Linked DNA regions of Methylomagnum ishizawai. The protein of the gene in region 2 binds, or shares a complex with, the protein of the main gene of each other region. Links are inferred from orthologs where the notes say so. Each region holds a gene or a part of one and is shown on either strand. Other genes may lie near its edges. The genes, in order: mnmG and mnmE.

What was found.
Region 1: the proteins of mnmE (region 2) and mnmG are in contact, whole or in part, in a solved structure (PDB 9HIP), measured with the Escherichia coli proteins. The link is inferred for Methylomagnum ishizawai from one-to-one orthologs.

What each region holds. Positions count from the first base shown.
Region 1 is NZ_FXAM01000001.1:50,904-54,120, reverse strand. Bases 29-2,930 are described here. They hold mnmG (tRNA uridine-5-carboxymethylaminomethyl(34) synthesis enzyme MnmG), read left to right. Parts: upstream 29-493; coding sequence 494-2,368; downstream 2,369-2,930. Other genes in these bases: rsmG (16S rRNA (guanine(527)-N(7))-methyltransferase RsmG), read left to right, coding at 2,371-2,930; B9N93_RS25900 (hypothetical protein), read left to right, coding at 214-444; B9N93_RS00305 (metallophosphoesterase family protein), read right to left, coding at 29-86. Outside these bases: more of B9N93_RS00305, read right to left, coding at 1-28; more of rsmG, read left to right, coding at 2,931-2,994; B9N93_RS00285 (ParA family protein), read left to right, coding at 2,994-3,217. UniProt on the Escherichia coli protein: NAD-binding protein involved in the addition of a carboxymethylaminomethyl (cmnm) group at the wobble position (U34) of certain tRNAs, forming tRNA-cmnm(5)s(2)U34.
Region 2 is NZ_FXAM01000001.1:528,552-531,815, forward strand. The notes cover bases 248-3,196. They hold mnmE (tRNA uridine-5-carboxymethylaminomethyl(34) synthesis GTPase MnmE), read left to right. Parts: upstream 248-1,023; coding sequence 1,024-2,370; downstream 2,371-3,196. Other genes in these bases: yidC (membrane protein insertase YidC), read left to right, coding at 248-986; tnpC (IS66 family transposase), read right to left, coding at 2,433-3,196. In the rest of the region: more of yidC, read left to right, coding at 1-247; more of tnpC, read right to left, coding at 3,197-3,264. UniProt on the Escherichia coli protein: Exhibits a very high intrinsic GTPase hydrolysis rate. Involved in the addition of a carboxymethylaminomethyl (cmnm) group at the wobble position (U34) of certain tRNAs, forming tRNA-cmnm(5)s(2)U34.

The DNA.
Region 1 (3,217 bases), 480 kb from region 2 along the record:
AGTTTGTCGAACAAACGCCGCTGCGCGTAATTGTCCTTGCCCACATGGAAGTCGGAGAGATGCAGCCAACGGAGGGGAGTTGTCATGGTTCAAGCCAAAAGTTGAGATCAATCTTGCATGGGCGACTCTTATATTTTACATAGGTGTCGGCGAAGCCTGTACCCACTCCCTCTCGAAGCCAGGACCGATGTTCCGCCTTGGTAAATTCCCTCCATGGACCATGACCACACCTACAAACTCCTATTCTCCCACCCCGAAATGGTCGCCGACCTGCTGCCCGGCGATTGGGTGGAAAGGCTGGACTTCGCCACGCTGGAACGGCTCAACGCTTACTATGTCTTGGTTGAACGCGCCCGAACATGCCAGCCTGCGCCGGGCGGCGGGGTCTTCCCACTGAGGATCGGTGGCGGGGCCGGGACGCCGATTCCGCTTGCAATGGTGTAAGCTAGGCGGCTTCTATCCAGCACCACCCAGCGCCACGCGCTTTCCCACCATGTTCTTCTCCGAAACCTTCGATGTCATCGTGGTCGGCGGCGGTCACGCCGGGACCGAAGCGGCCCTGGCCTCGGCCCGCGTCGGCGCGAAAACCCTGCTCCTGACCCAGAGCATCGAAACCCTGGGCCAGATGAGTTGCAATCCCGCCATCGGCGGTATCGGCAAGGGCCATCTGGTCAAGGAAATCGACGCCCTCGGCGGCTTCATGGCCCAGGCGGCGGACCGGGCCGGCATCCATTTCCGGGTGTTGAACGCCAGCAAAGGTCCGGCGGTCCGCGCCACCCGCGCCCAAGCCGACCGCGCCTTGTACAAGGCCGTGGTGCGCCGCAAGCTGGAAACCCAGCCCAATCTCGCCCTGTTCCAGCAGCAAGTGGCCGACCTCATCGTCGAACAGGGCAAGGCTGCGGGCGTCGTGACCCAGATGGGTTTGAAATTCCGGGCGCGGTGCGTGGTGCTGACGGTGGGGACGTTCCTGGCCGGGCGCATCCATGTGGGCCTCGAAAATTACGAAGGGGGCCGGGCGGGCGATCCGGCCTCGAACGCTTTGGCGTTGCGCCTGCGGGAATTGCCGTTCCGGGTGGCGCGGCTCAAGACCGGCACGCCGCCGCGCATCGATGGGCGCACCCTCGATTACTCGGTGATGGAAGCGCAGCCGGGCGACGATCCGGTGCCGGTGTTTTCCTTCCTGGGTGCGCCGGAACAGCATCCCCGGCAGGTGTCCTGTTTCATCACCCGCACCAACGGACGCACCCACGATATCATCCATGGCGGGCTGGATCGCTCGCCCATGTACACGGGCGTGATCGAAGGCGTGGGGCCGCGCTATTGCCCGTCCATCGAGGACAAGATCGTGCGTTTCGCCGACAAGGATTCGCACCAGATTTTCGTCGAGCCGGAAGGGTTGGAAACCCATGAAATCTATCCGAACGGCATTTCCACCAGCTTGCCGTTCGATGTGCAATATGCGCTGGTGCGCTCGATCCGGGGTTTCGAGAACGCCCATATCACCCGGCCCGGCTACGCCATCGAATACGATTTCTTCGATCCCCGCGATTTGAAAGCCTCGCTGGAAACCAAGCCCATGGACGGCCTGTTCTTTGCGGGCCAGATCAACGGCACGACGGGTTATGAGGAAGCTGCCGCCCAAGGCTTGATCGCCGGGCTGAACGCCGCGCTCAAGGCCCAGGGCCGCGAATCCTGGTCCCCCAGCCGCGACGAGGCTTACATGGGCGTGATGATCGACGACCTCATCACCCGTGGCACGTCCGAGCCTTACCGCATGTTCACCAGCCGCGCCGAATACCGGCTGCTGCTGCGCGAGGACAACGCCGATTTGCGCCTGACGCCCAAGGGCCGCGAACTGGGCGTGGTGGAGGACGAACATTGGCGGCGGTTCGAGGCCAAGCAAGCGGCGATTGCCAGGATGCAAACCGAGCTGGCCGAACGGGAAATCCGCCCTAATTCGCCCGAGGCTTTGAGCCTGGAACCGATCCTGACCAGTCCCTTGACCCGCGAAGCCCGCTTGCTCGAATTGCTGCGCCGCCCGGAAGTCCGTGCCGAACATCTGCGCGATATCTGCCCGGCGCTGGCGGCGGTGAACGATCCGCAGGCTTTGGAACAAGTGGAAATCCAGGCCAAGTATCAGGGCTACATCGACCGCCAGCAGGCCGAAATCGACCGCACCCGCCGCTATGAGCATTGGCGCTTGCCCGAGCAATTCGATTACGCCAACGTGGTCGGCCTGTCCGCCGAGGTGCGCGACAAGCTCAGGCAACAGCGCCCGGAAACCGTGGGGCAGGCGGCGCGGATTCCTGGGGTGACCCCGGCGGCGATTTCCTTGCTGTTGGTGCATATCAAGAAGCTGAGCGCCTGAGCATGGAAACCCTCGACCGCCGCCTCGCCGCGGGCATGGAAACCCTCGCGTTATCCCATACCCCTGGACAGCGGACTAAGCTGCTGGCTTTCCTGAATCTAATGCAGAAATGGAACCGCACCTACAACCTCACCGCCATCCGCGACCTCAATACGGCGGTGGACCTGCATTTGCTGGACAGCCTGACCGCCACGCCTTATCTGCATGGTAAAACCATCCTCGACGTGGGCACCGGCGCGGGTTTGCCCGGCATTCCCCTGGCGATCCTGTGCCCGGATAAAGCCTTCGCCCTGCTCGACAGCAACGCCAAAAAAACCCGTTTCGTGCAACAGGCCGTCATCGAACTCGGGCTGAAAAACGTGGACGTCATCACGGCGCGGGTGGAACAATACCGCCCCGAACGGGGGTTCGACACCGTGCTGGCCCGCGCCTTCGCCAGTTTGGGAGACATCGTGGCGACCACGGCGCGGCTATTGGCCCCCAGTGGCCGGATTCTGGCGCAAAAGGGCGTTTGGCCCCAGCAAGAAATCGAAACCCTCAAGGGCCGCGGCGTCCGCGTCCATAAGCTGGCGATTCCGGGTCTGGACGTGGAGCGGCATTTGGTCGAAATCATGGCGGATAGCTAATGGGAAAAATCATCGCGGTAGCCAACCAAAAAGGCGGTGTGGGCAAGACCACCACCAGCGTCAATCTCGCGGCCTCGCTGGCGGCGACCCGGCACAAGGTGTTGCTGGTCGATCTGGACCCGCAGGGCAACGCGACCATGGGTTGCGGCGTGAATAAGAAAACCGTGTCGCCCTCGGCCTACGAGGTGCTATCGGGCCAGGTCCATGCCCGCGACGCCATTCT
Region 2 (3,264 bases):
GCACCTATACCGGCGGCGTGCTGTATACCCCCGAGGAGAAATACCGCAAGATCAGCTTCAAGGACATGACCAACGAGAACTTGGACAAGAAGTCCAAGGATGGCTGGATCGCCATGATCCAGCATTATTTCGTGGCCGCCTGGATTCCCGCCAAGGACGACGAGGAGACCTATTACACCAAGGCGCTGTCGGACAACCATTTCGTGATCGGGGCTTATTCGCCCGCGCTGGAAGTCGCGCCCGGCCAGTCCAAGGTATTCACCGCCCAGTTGTACGCCGGTCCCAAGCTGCTCCGCGTGCTGGAAGCGACCGCGCCCGGCCTGGACCTGACCGTGGACTATGGCGCCCTGACCTTCATCGCCAAGCCGGTGTTCTGGTTGCTGGAGCAATTCCACAAGATTTTCGATAACTGGGGCTGGGCGATCATCTTCGTCACCCTCACCTTGAAAGCCTTGTTTTTCCGGCTGTCGGCGTCGAGCTACCGTTCCATGGCCAATATGCGCAAGCTCCAGCCCAAACTGGCCGAACTCAAGGAAAAGTACGGCTCCGACAAGCAAAAGCTGAACATGGCGATGATGGAAATGTACCGCAAGGAAAAAGTGAACCCCTTGGGGGGGTGCTTGCCGATCCTGGTGCAGATTCCGGTGTTCATCTCGCTGTATTGGGTGTTGGTGGAATCGGTCGAGATGCGGCAAGCCCCGTTCATGCTGTGGCTGAACGACCTGTCCGACAAAGACCCCTACTTCGTGCTGCCCTTGATCATGGGCGTGTCCATGTTCATCCAGCAGAAGCTCAGCCCGCCGCCTTCCGATCCGGTGCAGGCCAAGGTGATGCTGTATATGCCGGTGATGTTCACGGGCTTCTTCGCCTTCTTCCCCTCGGGGCTGGTGGTGTACTGGGTGGTCAATAACTTGCTGTCCATCGTGCAGCAGTGGTATATCAACAAAACCATCATCGTTGATAAGCCCGCGCCCGCAGGCTCTTGATCTTGGAGAGGCCGGGCAAACCCCGGCCTTTTCTTTTATGGCCGCTTCCAACCCCGACACCATCGCCGCCATCGCCACCCCGCCCGGACGGGGTGGCGTCGGCATCCTCCGCGTTTCCGGCGACCTCGCGCCGGAGATCGCCCAGGCCGTCCTGGGCCGGATGATTCCCGCCCGTCATGCCCATTTCGGCCCGTTCCGCGACCACGACGGCGCGGTGCTGGATAGCGGCCTCGCCCTGTATTTCCCCGCTCCGCGTTCGTTTACCGGCGAACACGTCCTCGAACTCCACGCCCATGGCGGGCCGGTATTGCTGGATTTGCTGTTGCGGCGGGTGCTGGGTCTGGGGGCGCGGCTGGCCCGGCCTGGGGAATTCAGCGAGCGGGCGTTCCTCAACGACAAGATCGATCTGGCCCAGGCCGAGGCCATCGCCGATTTGATCGACGCCAGCACCGAGCAAGCCGCCCGTTCCGCCCAGCGTTCCTTGCAAGGGGAGTTTTCCCGGCGGGTGGGGAACTTGGTCGAAGCCTTGATCCAACTCCGGCTCTATGTCGAGGCGTCCATCGATTTCACCGACGAGGACATCGATTTCCTGGCGGAAGGCCAGATCGCCGCACAGGTCGCCGAGCTATTGGCCGCGCTGGACGCCATCCGCCAGACCGCCCGCCAAGGCTGTTTGCTGCGCGATGGCATGACCGTGGTGATTGCGGGGCGGCCCAACGCGGGCAAATCCAGCCTGTTGAACCTTTTGGCCGGGCGGGAAGCCGCCATCGTCACCGCTATCGCCGGCACCACCCGCGACACCTTGCGCGAATACATCCAAATCGACGGGATGCCCTTGCATGTGGTCGATACGGCGGGACTTCGGGACAGCGAGGATATCGTGGAGCGGGAAGGCATCCGCCGCGCCCGCGCCGAGATCGAGCGGGCCGATCGGGTGCTGTTGTTGATCGACGACCGCGAGCCGGAGCAGGCCGGGGAACTGCTGGCGAGCCTGCCGCAAAACCTGCCCGTCACCCGTATCCATAACAAGATCGACCTGACCGGCCAGCCCGCCGGGTTGGTCGAAATGCCCGAAGGCCCGGTGGTTTATCTCTCTGCTAAAAGTGGAGCCGGGGTCGGGGATTTGCTACGCCATCTCAAGGCCGCGATGGGTTACGAGGCCGACACCGAAGGCGTGTTCATCGCCCGCCGCCGCCATTTGGATGCCATCGACCGCGCCCGAACCGCACTGGACAACGCCGCCCGGCAGGTGGATGCGCGGGCTTTGGAGCTATTGGCCGAGGAATTGCGGGAGGCGCAGCATGCGCTTTCCGAAATTACGGGCGAGTTCACCAGTGACGACTTATTGGGGCGGATATTTGGGAGTTTTTGTATTGGAAAATAAAGTCATATTTTTCTACATCCAAAGTAAGCGTCCAGCGCTACCACCTGTCCTGATTGCTCGGCCTATGCCTGGGGTATCTGGGTGTGGAACGGCAGTAACTCGTCGATACGGCTGTTGGGCCAGGCGGGAAGTTTTGCGAGGGTGTCCCGCAGCCAGGCGGCGGGGTCGAGCCCGTTGAGTTTGGCGGTGCCGAGCAGGGTCTGGATGGCGGCGGCGCGTTGGCCGGCCCGTTCGGAACCGGAGAACAACCAATTCTTTTTCCCGACGGCGATGGGGCGGATGGCGTTCTCCACTGGATTGTTATCCACGGGCAAATCGCCGGTCTCGGCATAGCGGACGAGGGCGGGCCAGCGTTTCAGGGTGTAGTCCAGCGCCTTGGCGGCCCCGGTGCCCGGGGCGGTGCGGGCGCGGGTCTCGGCCAGCCAGGCGCGCAGGGACTCCAGTTCCGGCAGGGCGCGTTCGGCCCGCAGCCGCTGGCGGGCCGGGATGTCCAGCGACCGGGCCTCGGCTTCGACGGCGTAGAGCTGGCCGATGCGCCGCAACGCCTCCCCGGCCATGGGGCTTTGGTTGGCTTGGTGGAGTTCGAAGAACTTGCGCCGCGCATGGGCCCAGCAGCCCAGTTCGACGCAGGGCGGGGCCGCTTCCCGTTCCGGGGCGAACAGCGCCTTGTACCCGGCATAGTCGTCGACCCGCAGGTGGCCTTGCCAGGTGCCGAGGAACGCCCGCGCGTGCCCGCCGCCCCGGCCCGGCCGGTAGTCGAACACGACGATGCGGGGTCCCGGTTCCAGGTCGTTGCTGCGGTAGGCCCAGAGGTAGGCCTTCTTGGCCTTGCCGCTGCCGGGGTCGAGTTGCGCCACCGGGGTTTCGTCGGCGTGGAGCGTGCCGCCCCGGCGC